2 regions of the Limnohabitans sp. INBF002 genome follow, and region 1 is predicted to be linked to the other one. Evidence: riboswitches for the same ligand, from Rfam matches in the RefSeq annotation. Region 1 holds a riboswitch; the other holds the start of a gene.
The links. Region 1 has a riboswitch for S-adenosylhomocysteine ahead of metH (methionine synthase). Riboswitches for the same ligand answer to the same signal wherever they lie in the genome.
Positions count from the first base shown of each region.

Region 1 (9,875 bases):
CCGTCACGATGCCCGCTTCGTTTGGGCGCTGTCCGCGCTGCAACTCATCGCTTGGGGCAGTGTGTTTTACGGTTTCGCCTTGTTCATGGTGCCGTTGGAACAAGCCTTGGGCATGAGCCGCGCCGAGTCGTCGCTGGGCTTTAGTTTGATGCTGTTGGCCGAGGGCGTGCTGGCGTTCCCCGTGGGTCGTTGGATTGACCGCGGTCACGAACGCGCGGTGATGACAGGCGGCTCGCTGCTGGTGGGGTTGGCTTTTTTTCTGCACAGCCGCATTCACACACCCACCGAGTTTTATGCGGTGTGGACGTTGCTGGGCGTGGGCTTGGCGGGCACCTTGTACCCACCGGCTTTTGCGGTGTTGACGCGGCGCTTTCCTAACCATTTCAGACGCGCCATCATCACGCTCACATTTTTGGGTGGTTTGGCCAGCACGGTGTTCATGCCGTTGGTGGCGTGGTTGATCGACGCCTTCGGCTGGCGCGATGCGCTGTGTGTGCTGGGCGCCATACACGTGCTGGTGTGTGTGCCCGTTCACTGGATGCTGCTGCGCAATGCGCCGCAGCGTGCTGTGCTTGCCAGTGCGCACACGGATAGCGACACACTCGCCGGCTACTTGCGCCAGCCCACGTTTTGGCAATTGGCGGTGTTTGTGGTGTTGCTCATGGGCGTGACGTCTGCGCTGCCCGCACACATGGTGAGCCTGTTGCGCGAAGCGGGCATGGATGCGTCATGGGCCATTGCCGTACCCGCCAGCATTGGCGTGTTGCAGGTGATAGGCCGCTTGGGTTTGTACCTGACCGAGCACCGCGTGAATGTGCACGCCGCCAACCGCTGGGTGACGGTGCTGATTCCTCTCGGGTTTTTGATGCTGCTCATCAGCGCTGGCCACGGCATGTGGGGCGCGGTGTTTGTGGTGTTCTACGGTTTGGGCAACGGCATGCTCACCATCGTCAAAGGCACGGTGATGGCGCAATACGTGAGCCGCGAACACATGGGCAGTTTGAACGGTTTGCTGGGATTGCCCATGGCACTGGCGCGCGCCGCAGCGCCGTGGCTCATGGGGCTGCTGTGGTCTGCCGAGACGGGCTACACGGCGGGGCTGTGGTTGATGTTGGTTGCCAGCGTGGTGGGCGTGGCGGCTTTGTGGTCCGCGCAAAAAACCATCGCCTTTGACAAGTAAAAAAGCCCGTATTCAGCGGGCTTTCATGCAAACCACGCGTTTACAAATTAGGCGCCAGCAAACGCTCTAAGTCTTTCACCGCCACGCCTTGGCGTTGCGCCAAGTCTTGCACTTGGTCGTCGCCAATACGGCCCACGTTGAAATACTTGGCTTCGGGGTGGGCCAAGTAAAACCCGCTCACGCTGGCGGCGGGCGTCATGGCCAAGCTGCTGGTCAAACCCATGTCGATTTCTTCGCACTGCAAGACACGGAACATGTCTTGTTTGGCGCTGTGGTCAGGGCAGGCTGGGTAGCCGGGTGCAGGACGAATGCCTTGGTATTTTTCTTTGATGAGGTCTTGGTTACTCAACGCCTCGTCTGCCGCGTAGCCCCACAAATCGGTACGCACGCGGTGGTGCATGCACTCGGCAAAAGCTTCGGCCAAGCGGTCGGCCAAGGCTTTGAACAAAATGGCTGAGTAGTCGTCGTGCGCGTCAATGAAGCGCTTTTCTTGCTTCTCTGCGCCTAGTCCTGCAGTTACAGCAAACAAGCCAACATAGTCAGCCGCTTGGGTTTGGTCGGCCACAAAGTCAGACAAACAACGGTTGGGGTTGTTGTTGGGCTTGACCGTTTGTTGGCGCAAGCCGTGCCATGTCATCACCTGCTGCTGACGGGTTTCGTCGGCGTACAAAACGATGTCGTCGCCCACGCGCTGCGCGGGGTACAAGCCCACCACCGCGTTGGCGGTGAGCCAGCGGTTGGCGATGATTTTTTTCAGCATCGCTTGGCCATCGGCGAACACCTTCTTGGCTTCCACGCCCACCACGGCATCTTCCAAGATGGCAGGGAATGGACCGGCCAAATCCCAAGTTTGGAAGAACGGTGCCCAGTCGATGTATTTTTCTAGCTCAGCGAGGTCAAAGTTTTTGAAGACGCGGCGGCCAATGAACTTGGGTTTCGCGGGCTTGTAATTGTCAAAGCTCACGGGCGTGGCATTGGCACGCGCTTGGGCCAAGGTGACCAACGGCGTTTGTTTTTTGTTGGCGTGTTGCTCGCGCACCTGGGCATAGTCGGCATTCAACTCGGCAATGTATTTGGCCGCTTGGTCTGACAACAAACCTTGTGCCACGCTCACGCTGCGTGAGGCATCGGGCACGTAGACCACGGGGCCGCTGTAGTTGGGGGCAATCTTCACGGCGGTGTGCACGCGGCTGCAGGTCGCACCGCCAATCAGCAATGGCATTTGGCGGTTGCGGAAATACGGGTCTTTCTCCATCTCGCTGGCCACGTATTGCATTTCTTCCAGCGACGGCGTGATGAGGCCGGACAAGCCGATGATGTCTGCGCCCTCTTCTTTGGCCTTGGCCAAAATTTCATGGCAGGGCACCATCACGCCCATGTTCACCACTTCGTAGTTGTTGCACTGCAAAACCACGGTGACGATATTTTTGCCAATGTCATGCACGTCGCCCTTGACCGTGGCGATGACCATCTTGCCCTTGGCTTTCACGTCTTGGCCCGCTTCGGCTTGCAAGCGTTTCTCTTCTTCAATGTAGGGCACCAAGTGCGCCACCGCTTGCTTCATCACGCGGGCCGACTTGACCACTTGCGGCAAGAACATCTTGCCTTGGCCAAACAAATCACCCACCACGTTCATGCCGTCCATCAACGGACCTTCGATGACGTGCAGCGGGCGACCGCCCTTGGCCAAAATGTCGCGATACGCCTCTTCGGTGTCAACGGTGATGAAGTCGGTGATGCCGTGCACCAGTGCGTGGCTCAAACGATGCGCCACCGTCACAGGGGCCTCGGCAGTGCCGCGCCAAGCCAACTTTTGGCTGTCGTCTTTGGCTGCGCCTTTGGCGCTCTCGGCCACTTCAATCAGGCGCTCGCCTGGCGTGAGGTGCGCTTCGCCTTCTTTGTATTGGGGGACGCGGTTCAACACCACGTCTTCCACGCGCTCGCGCAGCGTGGCTTCGAGGTCGTCATACACGCCCACCATGCCGGCGTTGACGATCCCCATGTCCATGCCCGCTTGAATGGCGTGGTACAGAAACACGGTGTGGATGGCTTCGCGCACGGGGTCGTTGCCACGGAATGAAAAGCTCACGTTCGACACACCGCCACTCACCTTCGCGCCGGGCAGGTTTTGCTTGATCCAACGCGTGGCGTTGATGAAGTCCACCGCATAGTTATCGTGCTCTTCAATGCCGGTGGCAATGGCAAAGATGTTGGGGTCGAAGATGATGTCTTCGGGTGGAAAGCCCACCTCGTCTACCAACACGCGGTAAGCGCGTTCGCAAATTTCAATCTTGCGGGCGTAGGTGTCGGCTTGGCCTTTTTCGTCAAACGCCATCACCACCGCTGCCGCGCCGTAACGCTTGACCAGCTTGGCTTGGCGCTTGAACTCGTCCAAGCCTTCTTTCATGCTGATGGAGTTGACGATGCCCTTGCCTTGAATACAACGCAGGCCCGCTTCGATGACCGACCACTTCGATGAGTCCACCATCACCGGCACGCGTGCAATGTCGGGCTCGCCCGCCATGAGGTTCAAGAAACGTACCATCGCGGCTTGGCTGTCCAACATGGCTTCGTCCATGTTGACGTCAATCACTTGTGCGCCGTTTTCCACTTGCTGACGCGCGACGGCCAAGGCTTGCTCGTACTCGCCGTTCAAAATCATGCGCGCAAAGGCTTTGGAGCCAGTGACGTTGGTACGCTCGCCAACGTTGACAAACAAACTGCCCTCGCCGATGGAGACTGGCTCAAGGCCAGACAGCTTCATGGGGGGAACTGCAGTGGAATTCATGGGGGTACTCACCTGGGGCTAACAAAACAGGTGAGCGTCGTTGCAAAAGATTCGGCCCCAAGCCTGACTTCACGCGCAAGTCCTGAAAGGACGGGTGAAGCTGCAACGCTCCTTGAGGAAGGCGATATTTTAACGGGTCGCGCAACCCGCATGCGCCATGCCTAAACAGATGAGCTTTTCTCTGTTACTTTTAGACACAAGCAGAACAACGTTCTGTTTTTAATCATTTTGTACACCGTACATCCGACCCAAACGTTAATAAGGCCTGATCACCTAAAAAGCGCACCCCATGTTCACACGCTTATTGCTCGCATCGCTTCTCGTCATCTCGACGCAAGCACAGGCCCAAGGCCAAGACCAAACCCATACACCGCCCCAAATCTGCACCCGCGAGTACGCGCCTGTTTGCGGGCAATTGGGGCAGGAAACGAAAACGTTCCCCACCCGTTGCGTGATGCTGAGCCAAGGGGGAACTTGGGTGTCTAACGGTGCGTGTCCGGCCACCCCGCCCACCGCGCAGTCCAAAGAAATCACGCTCACCGTGGCCGCCGAAGATGTGGCGTGCATGGGGGCCGCGCCCATGCGCTGTTTGCAAGTGCAAGAGGGCGATGCGCCAACGTGGTCTAAGTTTTACAACCGCATTGAAGGCTTCACCTTCAAGCCGGGCGTGCGCTACACCTTGTTGGTGCGCGTGACGCCCATTCCCAACCCACCCGCCGACATGGCCGACACACGCTATGAGCTGGTGCGCGAGTTGTCGCGCAGTCCCACGTTAGAGCGTCTGCGTTACTTGCGAGAACTCAAAGTCTATTGAGCCGCTGATGAAGGTGTCACGCGCGACGTGGCCGCGTCATCAAGTAAGTGCTGCGGTAGTTGTCCCACTCCACCACGGGCGCATGTGCGCTTAAGAACTCGCGCAGCAACTGGCTGGCTTGCAGCTTGGTCAGGGCTAATTTTTCAGAAATCAGGGTGCGGTTGACGTGGCCATGCTCTTTGTAAATCGCCAGCACAGAGTCGATGCGGCTCTGCAGGTGAACATCGGCAGGAGGGGTGATTGAAATTTCTGTAGACATGAACGGTAACGTTGAACGATTACCGCCATTCTCGAAATCAAATGCCGCCCTGTAAATCCGCTTATTGGCGTATACCCTTATTTACTTTCAGCCCAAAAGATTTCGTTTTGAAGAACGATTAAATACTTAGGCTGCTTCGCGATAAAACGGTCCCGCGCTCAAGGCACGTGCTTTTTGGTCGGCCACCGCATTGCCAATGGCCGCGATGTGCTCGGGCGTGGTGCCGCAGCAGCCGCCCACGATGTTCACCAAACCTTCGGCGGCAAACTCGTGCAGCAAGCGGCTGGTCACATCGGGCGTTTCGTCAAAGCCGGTGTCGCTCATGGGGTTGGGCAAGCCGGCGTTGGGGTAGCAGCTGATGAAGGTGTCGCCCGCGACTTTGTTGAGCTCTTGAATGTAGGGGCGCATCAGCGTGGCACCCAAGGCGCAGTTCAGGCCAATGGCCAGCGGCTGCGCGTGGCGCACGCTGTGCCAAAACGCGGTCACGGTTTGGCCGCTCAAAATGCGGCCCGAAGCATCGGTCACCGTGCCGCTGATGATGAGCGGCAAGCGCTCGCCCGAGGCTTCAAAGAATTCTTCAATCGCAAACAGCGCGGCTTTGGCGTTGAGCGTGTCAAAAATGGTTTCCACCAACAACACATCCGAGCCGCCTTCGACCAAGGCTTTGACTTGGTCGTAATACGCGGCGCGTAACTCTTCAAAGTTGACATTGCGTGCGCCCGCGTCGTTCACATCGGGGCTGATGCTGGCAGTTTTGGGCGTGGGGCCCACGGCGCCCGCCACGAAGCGGGGTTTGTCGGGCGTGCTGTATTTGTCGCAGGCTTCGCGGGCAATGCGGGCCGAGGCCAGGTTCATCTCGTAGGCCAAATCGGCCATGTCGTAGTCAGCTTGGGCGATGGTGGTGGCGCCAAAGGTGTTGGTCTCGATCAGGTCGGCGCCAGCCGCCAAGTAACGTTCGTGAATGTCGCGAATCACATCGGGGCGGGTGAGGCTGAGCAATTCGTTGTTGCCCTTCACGTCTTTGTGGAAGTCTTTGAATCGATCACCGCGGTATTGCTCTTCGGTCAACTTGAAGCGCTGAATCATGGTGCCCATCGCGCCGTCGAGGATGGCGATGCGTTTGGCCAAGATGGCGGGTAATTCTTTTGCGCGTGTGTAGGCTTGGGTCATCCCGCCATTGTAAGAAGCAGGGACAATAGCCGGCTCATGCCCTCGTTGATCCCCACTCACACCCCCTCTGACCGCCTTACCAGCTTGGTCAGCGCACGCCGAAAGCTGCCGTGTCCACGCCTGTGAATCCGCAAGACATCTTGCGCGAAGTCTTTGGCTACGGCGCCTTTCGCGGCCCCCAAGAAGCCATCGTCAACCACGTGTGCGGCGGCGGCGATGCGTTGGTGCTCATGCCCACGGGCGGCGGGAAATCGCTCTGTTACCAAATTCCGGCCATTGCCCGCCAGCGTGCGGGGCACGGCATCACCATCGTGGTGTCGCCGCTCATCGCGCTCATGCACGACCAAGTGGGCGCGCTGCACGAGGCGGGGGTTGAAGCCGCGTTTTTAAATTCCAGCCTCACCGGCGAAGAAGCCAACGCGGTGGAGCAACGCCTGCGCCGTGGCGACATCACTCTGCTCTACGCCGCGCCCGAGCGCATCACCACACCGCGTTTTTTGGCGCAGCTGGATGCCCTGCACGAACAAGGCCAGCTCAGCCTGTTTGCCATTGACGAAGCGCATTGCGTGAGCCAATGGGGCCACGACTTCCGCCCCGAATACCGCGCCCTCACCGTGCTGCACGAGCGCTACGCGGGCGTGCCGCGCATGGCGCTCACCGCCACCGCCGATGCGCTGACGCGCGCCGACATCGTGGAGCGCTTGCAGCTGGAAGACGCGCAACAGTTCGTCAGCAGCTTTGACCGCCCCAACATCCGTTACACCATCGTCGAAAAGAAAGACGCGTCCACCCAGCTACTGCGCTTCATCCAGCGCGAGCACACGGGCCCCTATGGCCAAGACAGCGGCATCGTCTATTGCCAATCGCGCAAGCGGGTGGAAGAAGTGGCCAAGAACTTGTGCGACGCAGGCATTGCCGCGTTGCCATACCACGCAGGTTTGGATGGCGCCATTCGGCAAAAGCACCAAAACCGTTTTTTGCGTGAAGACGGTTTGGTGATGGTCGCCACCGTGGCGTTTGGCATGGGCATCGACAAACCCGATGTGCGCTTTGTGGCGCACTTGGACATGCCCAAAAACATCGAAGGCTATTACCAAGAAACCGGCCGTGGTGGCCGCGACGGCCAAGCTGCGCACGCGTGGATGGCCTACGGCCTGAACGATGTCGTCAACCAACGCCGCATGATTGATGAGAGCCCCGCAGGCGAAGACTTCAAGCAAGTCATGCGCGGCAAACTCGACGCCCTACTGGCCTTGGCCGAAGCCACAGACTGCCGACGCGTGCGTCTGCTGGGCTACTTTGACGAAACCTACAAGTCACCCGAAAACGGCGCACCCCGCTACACCTGCGGCAACTGCGACAACTGCCTCAACCCGCCAGACATTTGGGACGGCACCGAAGCTGCTCGCATGTTGCTGTCCACCATCTACCGCGTGAAGCAACAAAGCGGCATGTCGTTTGGCGCAGGCCACATGATGGACATCTTGCGTGGCAAGGCCACCGAGAAGGTCAACCAATATGGCCACGAGAAGCTCAGCACCTTCGGCATTGGCGCGCACTTCAGCGAGGTGCAGCTGCGCGGTGTGCTGCGCCAGCTCATCGCGCTCGGCGCTTTGGGTGTGGATGCGCAAGCTTTCAACACCTTGTATTTGACCGAGGCCTCGCGCGGCGTGCTCAAAGGCGAAGTCACCGTGCGCTTGCGTGCCTCGGCGTCCACCCCCGCTGACCGCAAAGGCAAACGCGCAGCCAGCGGCGCTTCCAAACCCGCGCCCATCGCGCTGGACGACGCAGGCCAACAACGCTACGACGCGCTCAAGGCTTGGCGTGGCGAGGTGGCCCGCTCGCACAACTTGCCCGCCTACGTCATCTTCCATGACGCCACGCTGGCCGCGATTGCGCAAGCCGAGCCGCACGACTTGGAAGCGCTGCAAGGCATCGCTGGCATCGGCGCCAAAAAGCTCGAAGCCTATGGCGACGAGGTGCTGCGCGTGGTGGCCCTGCCCGCCTAAGCGGGCAGCATCGACGGGTTTACCCTGTCTCCACGACGACTGCAAAGTGGGCGAACTCTCCTAGAATTTGGAGAACTTAAATAGGAGACTAACCATGTCACACCATGACCACGCGGCCGAACAAGATGTTGTTGAAGCCATCGTTCCCTTGATGCCCATCGTGTTGCCCGTTGCTGGCGCCGTGCTGATGTTCTTGTTGGCGTTCATTGCCGTATTCATGGCCTAAGTGCCCTGATGACCGCACCATGTTCGGTCATCAGCCTCAAAAAAGCGCCACTCTTGGCGCTTTTTTGCATTCTTTTGGGTTCTTTTTCCCTTTTTTGATGCCCCTTGAAAGCCTCCGTAAGGGGTTGGTTTCTTAAAATAAGGCACCGTTTCACACGGCCGTAATGAATTGAGGTCAGAGCCTCGCAGCAACTCGCTGGGCTTTGACCTCAATTTTTTGACTTAGGAGCTTCCCATGAACATCAACGCACCCGCGTATGTAAAAAATCCCAAGCTGGTCGCTTGGGTCGGCGAAATGGCCGCTTTGTGCAAGCCAGACACCGTGTACTGGTGTGACGGCAGCGACGAGGAATACAACCGTCTCTGCCAACAATTGGTCGATGCCGGCACATTCAAAAAGCTCAACCCCGCCAAGCGCCCCAACTCTTTTCTAGCTTGCTCTGACCCCTCAGACGTGGCCCGCGTGGAAGACCGCACTTACATCTGCTCAGAGAAAAAAGAAAATGCGGGCCCCACCAACAACTGGATGGCGCCCGCCGAGATGCGCGCCACCTTGAACCCTTTGTTCGACGGCTGTATGAAAGGCCGCACCATGTATGTGGTGCCATTCAGCATGGGCCCCATGGGTTCGCACATCGCGCACGTGGGCATCGAGCTGTCTGACAGCGCTTATGTGGCAGTGAACCAAAAAATCATGACCCGCATGGGCAAAGCCGTGTACGACGTGATTGGCACCGACGGCGCGTTTGTGCCTTGCGTGCACACCGTGGGCGCACCTTTGGCCGCAGGCCAAGCCGACGTGAAGTGGCCTTGCAGCAAGACCAAGTACATCGTGCACTACCCAGAGACCCGCGAAATTTGGTCTTACGGCTCGGGCTACGGCGGCAACGCTTTGCTGGGCAAGAAGTGCTTTGCGTTGCGCATTGCGTCGAACATGGGCCGCGACCAAGGATGGCTCGCCGAGCACATGCTCATCTTGGGCGTGACCAACCCCCAAGGCAAAAAGTACCACGTCGCAGCCGCGTTCCCCAGCGCTTGCGGCAAAACCAACTTCTCGATGTTGGTGCCCCCAGAAGGCTTTGACGGCTGGAAAGTCACCACCATCGGTGACGACATTGCTTGGATCAAGCCGCACTCGGACGGCAAGTTGTACGCGATCAACCCCGAAGCGGGTTACTTTGGCGTGGCACCTGGCACCAACTTCCACACCAACCCCAACTGCATGGCCAGCTTGGACAAGGACGTGATCTTCACCAACGTCGCGCTGACCGACGACGGCGACGTGTGGTGGGAAGGCATGGAAAAAGACACCGGCTCCATGCCCGACCACTTGATCGACTGGCAAGGCAAGGACTGGACGCCAGCCATTGCCAAAGAGACTGGCGCCAAAGCCGCTCACCCCAACGCCCGTTTCACCGTGGCTGCCACCA
Region 1 is NZ_AP027055.1:41,956-51,830, reverse strand. It holds gene QMG15_RS00200 (MFS transporter) at 1-1,180, shown strand, start outside; gene metH (methionine synthase) at 1,221-3,968, opposite strand; S-adenosyl-L-homocysteine riboswitch at 3,994-4,088, opposite strand; gene QMG15_RS00190 (DUF4377 domain-containing protein) at 4,258-4,782, shown strand; gene QMG15_RS00185 (hypothetical protein) at 4,799-5,041, opposite strand; gene QMG15_RS00180 (homocysteine S-methyltransferase family protein) at 5,168-6,211, opposite strand; gene recQ (DNA helicase RecQ) at 6,322-8,220, shown strand; gene QMG15_RS00170 (hypothetical protein) at 8,315-8,446, shown strand; gene QMG15_RS00165 (phosphoenolpyruvate carboxykinase (GTP)) at 8,681-9,875, shown strand, end outside.

Region 2 (9,875 bases), 350 kb from region 1:
GCCCACGCTCAGTGGTGGCGAGGCGCAACGCATTCGCTTGGCCGCGCAGTTGGGTAGTAACTTGCAAGGCGTTTGCTATGTGTTGGACGAGCCTACGATTGGTCTGCATGCGCGTGACAACCAAATTTTGTTGAACGCCTTGCATTTGCTCAGCGACAAGGGCAACACGCTGGTGGTGGTGGAACACGACGAAGACACCATTCGCCGTGCGGACCACATCATCGACATTGGGCCAAGCGCGGGTAAGCGCGGCGGGCGTTTGATGGGTGAGGGTTCGGTGAAAGACATCACCTCGCAGAGCGAATCTCAGACGGGGCGTTACCTGTTGCATGCGATGCGGCATCCGTTGCAGGCGCGGCGGCCTGTTTCTGAGGCGGCGCTGTCTGCTTTTGCAGCCGCCGCTGCTGCTGCCTCGCTCGCTGCGAAGGATGAGGCATTGCCGGGTTCCTCATGCGGCGAGCCAAAATCGTCACCCGGCAACGCCCCATCCTCCGCGAAGGTGGGTAAGCGCAAGGCGGCTGCTCCTGTTGCTGAAGCCGTTGCCACCGATGTGGCTGCTGTGCTTCAGTGGTTGTCGCTTGAGGGGGCATCGCTGCACAATTTGAGCGACGTGAGTGTGTCGATTCCGCTTAAGCGTCTGGTCGCGGTCACCGGTGTATCGGGGTCTGGCAAGTCCACCCTCGCGCGCGATGTGCTGTTGCACAACGTGGCGGCTGCGGTGGCGCAGCGCTCTACTCAGGCGGGGCGCAAGCTCGATGAGGAAGGCAAGCATCCGGCATGGTCTGGCTGCACGGGGCTTGATGGTTATCAAACCATCGACCGCGTGTTGGAGGTGGACCAAACGCCGATTGGCAAGACGCCACGTTCATGCCCTGCAACCTACATTGGTTTTTGGGACACGATTCGCAAATTGTTTGCCGAAACACTTGAAGCCAAAGCGCGCGGCTACGGCGCAGGACGCTTCAGTTTCAACACGGGTGAAGGCCGTTGCCACACGTGTGAAGGCCAAGGCCTGCGCACGATTGAGATGAGCTTTTTGCCCGACGTGAAAGTGCCATGCGAAACCTGCCACGGCGCTCGCTTCAACCCCGAGACTTTGGCAGTGAGCTGGCGCGGTAAGAGCATCGGCGATGTGTTGCAAATGGAAGTGGACGAGGCAGTGGAATTTTTCGCCACCATGCCCAACATCGCACACCCCTTGCAGCTGCTCAAAGACGTGGGCTTGGGTTACCTCACCTTGGGTCAGCCTTCACCCACGCTCAGCGGCGGTGAGGCGCAGCGCATCAAGCTGGTGACCGAGTTGAGCAAGGTGCGCGACGACGTGACGCGCCGAGGCAACAAAGCACCGCACACGCTGTATGTGTTGGACGAACCCACGGTGGGCCTGCACATGGCCGACGTGGACAAGCTCATTCGCGTGTTGCACCGCTTGGTGGATGGCGGTCACAGCGTGGTGGTGATTGAGCACGACCTTGATGTGATTGCCGAAGCCGATTGGATCATTGACCTCGGGCCTGAGGGCGGCGATGGCGGTGGTTTGATCGTGGCGGCCGATACGCCAGAGGCGGTGGTGGCTTTGGGGACGCACACGGGTGTTGCTTTGAAACCCGTGTTGGCTCGTTCGTAACGTTTCTTTTGTTGCGCTACGTTTCTGGGGCTCTGCTTGTTTCTTTGGCGTGGTTGCGTGCTGCGGGATAAGCCTAGGCTCCTCTTCGCTGCGCTCAGAATGTCGCTACGGCTTATCCCGCAGCACTTGTTTGTTTGCGAATGACTTCGCTCATACAAGTTGGTGCATAAGCGACGTTCTGAGTGTCAGAGTTTTCGGGCGCTGGCGGACGCTTGCACCTGCACCCGAATCTGATGCGTGCAAACGCGAAGAGAGGCTCAGTGGTGTTGCCCGTAGCGACATTCTGAGCGCAGCGAAGAGGAGCCTAGGGCAATGCCACTGAGCCTCTCTTCACTACAAAAGCAACAACTCAACCCGCAGTAGACAAAGCCAACCCAGCGTGCTCACGCAAAGGATGGAAATGAATCTTAGGAAAGCGTTCCTGCGCCAGTCGCACGTCATAAGGCGACGTGCATAAATACGCCAACGTATTGGCCGCATCCAACGCCATGCGCTGTGGATAGGCATAGGTGAACTCACGCAGCTCAGCTGGTGTGTCCGCCGTGATCCAGCGCGCACCCGTGTACTGACAGCTTTCTAGCTTCACATCGCAGTCGTACTCGGCTTTCAAGCGGTGTTGCACCACTTCAAACTGCAATTGGCCCACAGCGCCCAGCAGCATGGCGCCGCCAGCCTCGGGCTTGAATACCTGAATCGCGCCTTCTTCACCCAGCTGGTCCAAGCCCTGTTGCAGTTGCTTGGTGCGCAATGGGTTTTTCAAAATCACCGTCATGAACAACTCGGGCGCGAAGAATGGCAGGCCGGTGAATTGCAAGGCCGGTCCATCGGTGATGGTGTCGCCCAGCTGCACGCCGCCGTGGGTGGTGAAACCGATGATGTCGCCGGCATAGGCTTCTTCCACCGCTTCGCGGCGTTGCGACATGAAGGTCACCACGCTGGTGGGGCGCAGTTCTTTGGCGGTGCGTTGCACCTTCAGCTTCATGCCAGGGGTGAACTTGCCCGAGGCCACGCGCACAAAGGCAATGCGGTCGCGGTGGTTGGCGTCCATGTTGGCTTGCACCTTGAACACCACGCCTGCGAAGCCTTCATCTTCGGGCTGAATGGTTTTCTCAATGGCTTGCTTGTTGACGACAAGATGGCTCAAGCGTGGGCGAGGGGAGGGGGCGAGGTCGACCAAGGCGTCGAGCACTTCCATCACACCAAAGTTGTTCACGCCCGAGCCAAAGAACACGGGGGTTTGTTTGCCAGCCAAGAACGCTTCTTTGTCGAACTTTGGCGAGGCGCCCGTAGCCAGCTCCATGCTTTCCATGGCGGAGGCCCATTCCAAACCAAAGCGCTCGGCGAGTTTGTCTTGTTCGGTCAGCGGGTGGGTTTCAAAGTCTTGGGGCAAGCGTTCGGAGCCGGAGTCAAACACGGTCATGGCTTGCGTGCGCAAGTTGATGATGCCGCCAAACAGCTTGCCTTGGCCCACAGGCCAGGTCATGGGCACGCAGGGCATGCCGAGTTCGCGTTCGACTTCGTCGAGGATGTCGAGGGGGTCGCGCACTTCGCGGTCCATCTTGTTCACAAACGTGATGATGGGCGTGTCGCGCTGACGGCACACCTCAATCAGGCGTCGTGTTTGTGCTTCCACACCGTTGGCCGCATCAATCACCATCAAGGCCGAGTCCACGGCGGTGAGCACGCGGTAGGTGTCTTCCGAGAAGTCTTTGTGGCCAGGGGTGTCGAGCAGGTTGATGACGTGGTCGCGGTACAGCATCTGCATGACCGACGAGGCCACCGAAATGCCGCGTTGCTTCTCAATCTCCATCCAGTCCGAGGTGGCGTGGCGGCTGGCTTTGCGGCCTTTGACGGCGCCCGCAATTTGAATCGCGCCCGAGAACAGCAACAGCTTTTCGGTCAGCGTGGTTTTACCCGCGTCAGGGTGAGAAATGATGGCAAAGGTGCGGCGACGGCGCACTTCGTTCAGAAAGGAGCTCATGGGGTCACTATAAAAAGGGAGTGCCTAAAAATGGCAAATCAAGGCGGGAATCATAGCGCTGGGTCCGTGGTGAAGCAGGGGTTTTAGAAGTTCGTTTAAAATCTTGGCTATCCGAGGAGCGCTGCAGCCTGCGGACCTGCAACAGGTCTATTCATCAGGCGAGGCTCGGGTTTCCAACCGCGCTCACCCACTGTCAACGTGAGGTGAGCACCTCGTGAATCTTCATGAATGCTTGTCGCGCCCTGACATTGGTTTGACCCACTGTTTGGAGTATTTATTCATGAACGCTGTTCTTAAAACCAACGCCGCCGCCGATTACATCGTGGCCGACATGTCTTTGGCCGCTTGGGGCCGCAAAGAAATCAAAGTTGCCGAAACCGAAATGCCCGGTTTGATGGCCATCCGCGAAGAGTTCGCCAAAGCGCAGCCTTTGAAAGGCGCTCGCGTGACCGGCTCTTTGCACATGACCATTCAAACGGCTGTGCTGATCGAAACCTTGAAGTCTTTGGGCGCTGACGTGCGTTGGGCTTCTTGCAACATCTTCTCAACCCAAGACCACGCTGCTGCTGCGATTGCCGAAGCGGGCATTCCTGTGTTCGCCACCAAAGGCGAAACCTTGGCTGAGTACTGGGACTACACCCACCGCATTTTTGAATTCGGCGCCAAAGGTGCTGAAGGCGAAGGCCCCAACATGATCTTGGACGACGGCGGTGATGCCACGTTGTTGATGCACTTGGGCAAGCGCGCTGAAACCGATGCGTCTTTGATCGCCAACCCCACCAGCGAAGAAGAAACTTGTTTGTTCAACGCCATCAAAGCCAAATTGGCTGTGGACCCCACTTGGTACAGCCGCAAAGGTGCGCACATCATCGGCGTGACCGAAGAGACCACCACTGGCGTGTTGCGCTTGAACGAAATGGCCGCCAAAGGCAGCTTGATGTTCCGCGCCATCAACGTGAACGACTCAGTGACCAAGAGCAAGTTTGACAACCTGTACGGCTGCCGCGAATCTTTGGTGGACTCCATCAAGCGCGCCACCGACGTGATGATCGCTGGCAAAGTGGCTTGCGTGGCTGGCTACGGTGACGTGGGCAAAGGTTCAGCCCAAGCCTTGCGCGCTTTGAGCGCCCAAGTGTGGGTGACCGAGATCGACCCGATCAACGCCTTGCAAGCTGCCATGGAAGGCTACAAAGTGGTCACCATGGAATACGCCGCTGACAAGTGCGACATCTTCGTGTCGGCCACCGGCAACAAGAACGTGATCCGCTACGAGCACATGGCCGCGATGAAAGACGAAGCCATCGTGTGCAACATCGGTCACTTCGACAACGAAATCGATGTGGCTTCGTTGGAGAAGTGCAAGTGGGACGAGATCAAGCCTCAAGTCGACCACGTCATCTTCCCTGATGGCAAGAAGATCACTTTGTTGGCCAAAGGCCGCTTGGTGAACTTGGGTTGCGCCACTGGCCACCCCAGCTTTGTGATGAGCTCCAGCTTTGCGAACCAAACGATCGCTCAGATCGAGTTGTTCACCAAGCAAGACCAATACGAAGCGGGCAAGGTCTATGTGTTGCCTAAGCACCTCGACGAAAAAGTGGCACGTTTGCACCTCAAGAAAGTTGGCGCACAGCTGACCGAATTGACCGACGAGCAAGCGGCTTACATCGGCGTGTCTAAGAACGGCCCCTACAAAGCCGACACTTACCGCTACTAAGCACTTCGCACTTCACGGATGCGTGCCGACCAGCTACTTCTCGAACGTGGTTTAGCCGCTTCGCGCTCTCAAGCGCAGCGGTTGATAGCCTCGGGCGTCGAGTGGCGGTTGGGCACCAAGCCGTGGCAACGCGTTTCCAAAAATGGTGACGAGCTGCCACTGCCCTGTGAAGTGCGTTTGCTGGACACCGCCGAGGCGCGCTATGTGTCTCGCGGTGGTTTAAAGCTCGAAGGTGCGTTGCACAGCAGCGGCTTGTCAGCCCAAGGTTTGCGCTGCCTCGATGTGGGGCAAAGCACCGGTGGCTTCACCGATTGCTTGTTGCAGCAAGGTGCTGCGCAAGTGGTGGGGCTGGATGTGGGGCATGGCCAGTTGCATCCTCGTTTGCGCGACGATGCGCGTGTGGTGTGTGTGGAACGCATCAACGCCCGCGAGTTAGAAGTGAACGATGCGCGTGTGCCCGATGTGGCCCTAGGATTTGATTTGGTGGTGGGTGATTTGTCTTTCATCTCACTCACCTTGGTATTACCCGCGTTGCTGCCTTTGCTGAAAAAGGGCGGCGCGCTGCTGATGTTGGTCAAACCGCAGTTTGAACTGCAGCCCAGCGACATTGGCAAAGGTGGCTTGGTCAAGGACGAAGCCAGCTATGTGCAGGTCGAGGCGCGATTGCGCGAGGCTTGCGCAGCATTGAATTTAGAAGTGTTGGGCTATTGGCCCAGCGCCATTGCCGGTGGCGATGGCAACAAGGAATTTTGGATTGGTGCGCGTCGTGCATGACGCGCCAACACGTGAGACAGATATGAACGCGAACAACAGCTTGAGCATTGAGTTTTTTCCACCTAAAACGCCAGAGGGTGCAGAGAAGTTGCGCGCGGTGCGTCAGGCCCTGTACCCGCTCCAACCGCAGTTTTGTTCGGTCACCTATGGCGCAGGTGGTTCGACCCAAGCGGGCACGATTTCTACCTTGAAAGAAATCTTGAGCGAAGGCGTGCCTGCCGCCTCGCACTTCTCGTGCATTGGTGCCACGCGCGACAGTGTGCGTCAGCAATTGGCCGAGTTCAAAGCCATGGGCGTGAAGCGCTTGGTGGCCTTGCGTGGCGACTTGCCCAGCGGCTATGGCGCAGGTGGTGAGTTTCACTACGCCAGCGATTTGGTGGCTTTTATTCGCGCAGAGACGGGTGACGATTTCGGTATTGAAGTGGCCGCTTATCCAGAGATTCATCCGCAAGCCAAATCAGCCGAGGCTGATTTGCAAGCCTTTGCCACCAAAGTAAAGGCGGGCGCAGACTCGGCCATCACACAGTACTTTTACAACAGCGATGCGTATTTCCGTTTTGTGGAAGATGCCGATAAGCTTGGTGTGCACATCCCCGTGGTGCCCGGCATCATGCCCATCACCAGCTCGTCGCAGTTGTTGCGCTTCTCCGATGCCTGTGGTGCTGAGATTCCACGTTGGATTCGTTTGCGTTTGCTTGGGTTTGGGGATGACCTCGCGTCCATCAAAGCCTTTGGCTTGGATGTGGTGACTGATTTGTGTGACCAGTTACGTGCAGGTGGTGCGCCAGGTTTGCATTTCTACAGCATGAATCAAAGCGTCCCAACGTTGGCGATCTGCAAAAACTTAGGCCTTGGTGTCTAAGGGATTGTCCAAGTAAAAGGCCTCGCATTGCGAGGCCTTTTTTATGCGCGTGCAAGCAGCTTAGCCACCCGACTCCACCACCCAGCCCCGACCGGGGCCGCGTGCCAAGGCTTCTTCCACCACGGGTAGCGCTTCGTTCAACAAAGGCTTCAATGTGAAGGGCGGGTTGACGATGAACATGCCGCTGGCGCTTAAGCCCGCGTCATTGCCCCCCGTTTTGCGGCCGATGGCCAAGGTGGCATGCAGCCATGGCTTTTTGGCTTGGCTGCACAGGCCTTTGAGCTTGCGTGGCAAGTCGTGCGCTTCAGGGCGCGGCACGATGGGGTACCACACGATGTAGGTGCCGGTGGCAAAGCGCTTCAAGCTGTCTTGAATGCAATCGATCACGCGGTAGTAGTCGTTCTTGATTTCGTAGCTGGGGTCAATCAGCACGCAGGTGCGGCGTGAGCCGCTGCTAGATACCGGCGGTGGCAGCAAAGCCTTGAGCGATTCAAAGCCATCGGCGCGTGTGACGCTGACCGTGCGGCCCGCTTCGAGCTGCTGAATATTGCCCGCGAGTGATTTGTGGTCAGTCGGATGCAGTTCAAACAGCTTCAAGCGGTCGCGCGCTTCGTGGCGCAGCAGCTTGTGAATGATGAAAGGCGAGCCTGGGTAAATCTTGTGGCTGCCTTTGGCGTTGAAACTGGCCACCATCTCTAGGTAGTCGGTCAAGGCGGCAGGGCCTTTGAGGTTGAGCACCTTCAAAATGCCTTCGGCGGCTTCGCCACTTTTTTCGGCATAGTCGCCGTCCAGGCGGTACAGGCCCGCGCCGGCATGCGTGTCCACAAACTGAATGCCCGCGTCTTTGTGCATCAAATGCTTCAAAGTGGCAATCAAAGTGAGGTGTTTGAGGACGTCGGCGTGGTTTCCGGCGTGAAAAGCGTGGCGATAACTGAACATAACTGGGATGGTAACCCGCCAAATCGCCTTGTTTGGGCCAAATTTGCGCTAAGCGCTTGATTTTGCTTATAATCTTTGGCTATGCAGCGTTCGAGTGGTCCCGCGGCAGAGGCTTTGAAAAAGGCACATCCCACCTAAGAGGTTCTCAACAGAAGAACGCCGACCGTGGAAAAGGACCCTACAAACCAACTCTCCTTTTAGGATTTAACTATGTCTACATTCAGCGCAAAACCCGCTGACGTGGTGCATGAGTGGTTTGTGATTGACGCCACCGATAAGGTGCTCGGACGAGTAGCCAGCGAAGTTGCTCTCCGTTTGCGCGGCAAACACAAAGCCATTTACACACCCCACGTCGATACAGGTGACTTCATCGTCATCATCAACGCTTCCAAGATCAAGGTCACTGGTACCAAGTCTTTGGACAAGGTGTACTACCGTCACTCGGGTTACCCCGGCGGTATCACTGCAACAAATTTCCGCGATCTGCAAGCCAAACACCCTGGCCGCGCGATTGAGAAGGCTGTCAAGGGCATGTTGCCCAAAGGCCCACTCGGTTACGCCATGATCAAAAAGCTCAAGGTGTACGGCGGTGCAGAGCACCCTCACACCGCACAACAGCCTAAAGTGCTGGACATCTAAGGAGCCGAAATGATTGGTGAATGGAACAACGGCACCGGCCGTCGCAAATCAAGCGTCGCTCGCGTGTTTCTGAAAAAGGGCTCCGGCAAAATCACGATCAACGGTAAAGACATCGCCGCATATTTCGGCCGTCAAACCTCGATCATGATTTCGAAGCAACCCTTGATGCTGACCAACAACGGCGAAGCGTTTGACATTCAAGTCAACGTGCACGGCGGTGGTGAGTCTGGCCAAGCTGGTGCAGTGCGTCACGGTATTACCCGCGCTTTGATCGACTACGACGCAGCTTTGAAGCCCGTCCTGTCACAAGCCGGTTACGTGACTCGCGATGCTCGCGAAGTGGAACGTAAAAAGGTTGGCTTGCACTCTGCTCGCCGCCGCAAGCAGTTCAGCAAGCGTTAATCCGCTTTCTGTTTTGCCAAAAGCCGCATGGGTTCGCCCTTGCGGCTTTTTTGTTGTCGGGCGAATGCCCCCATCGGCAATAGCGTTTCTCGGGCCTTGTGCAGTGCTATACCCGAGTAAAGCGATATACTTTTACGCATTGATTCAGGAGTCCTCACATGAGCGCAGTTGCAGAAAACATCCAAACAGAAATGCCATCCCCTTTCGTCTTCACCGACAGCGCAGCTGCCAAGGTGGCGGACTTGATTGCGGAAGAAGGCAACCCTGAATTGAAGTTGCGCGTGTTCGTGCAAGGCGGCGGCTGCTCAGGCTTTCAATACGGTTTCACGTTTGATGAAATCGTGAACGAAGACGACACCACCATCAATAAAAACGGCGTGTCTTTGTTGGTTGACGCGATGAGCTACCAATACTTGGTGGGCGCTGAGATTGACTACAAAGAAGACTTGCAAGGCGCTCAGTTCGTCATCAAGAACCCGAACGCGACATCGACCTGCGGCTGCGGCTCGTCGTTCTCAGCCTGATCGATAGATCCCTAAAGCTCAGGCTTTAAAAATTCCACCCAGTATGCGGGCGCCTTGTGCGCCCGTTACTTTTGGCAAGTTGCCTGGCAGGCCCCGCACGGTTTGACGAGCCAGCCATGCAAAGGCGGCGGCCTCCACTTGTAAAGGCGGCATGCCGCGTTCAGCGGACGACAACACACGCACGCTGGGTAAGCCCGCTTGCAAGCGCTGCATCAGCAAACCATTCAACGCACCACCGCCACACACAATGAGCTCCGACGCCTCTGCCGCATGGCGCCGCACATCGTTCACGCAGGCACGTGCGGTGAACTCCGTCAGAGTGGCTTGCACATCGGCGGGGTTTGCATTGACGTCGCCGCTGAGTTGGTGTGTCAGCCAGGTGGGGTGAAACAAATCGCGTCCCGTGCTTTTTG
Region 2 is NZ_AP027055.1:2,285,908-2,295,782, reverse strand. It holds gene QMG15_RS11545 (excinuclease ABC subunit UvrA) at 1-1,627, shown strand, start outside; gene QMG15_RS11540 (peptide chain release factor 3) at 1,977-3,608, opposite strand; S-adenosyl-L-homocysteine riboswitch at 3,716-3,800, shown strand; gene ahcY (adenosylhomocysteinase) at 3,889-5,322, shown strand; gene QMG15_RS11530 (TlyA family RNA methyltransferase) at 5,341-6,096, shown strand; gene metF (methylenetetrahydrofolate reductase [NAD(P)H]) at 6,119-6,958, shown strand; gene rlmJ (23S rRNA (adenine(2030)-N(6))-methyltransferase RlmJ) at 7,019-7,897, opposite strand; gene rplM (50S ribosomal protein L13) at 8,108-8,536, shown strand; gene rpsI (30S ribosomal protein S9) at 8,546-8,938, shown strand; gene erpA (iron-sulfur cluster insertion protein ErpA) at 9,097-9,462, shown strand; gene QMG15_RS11500 (anhydro-N-acetylmuramic acid kinase) at 9,481-9,875, opposite strand, start outside.
Region 2: it holds a riboswitch for S-adenosylhomocysteine, as region 1 does, so the genes downstream of both, ahcY (adenosylhomocysteinase) here and metH (methionine synthase) in region 1, are expected to answer to the same signal.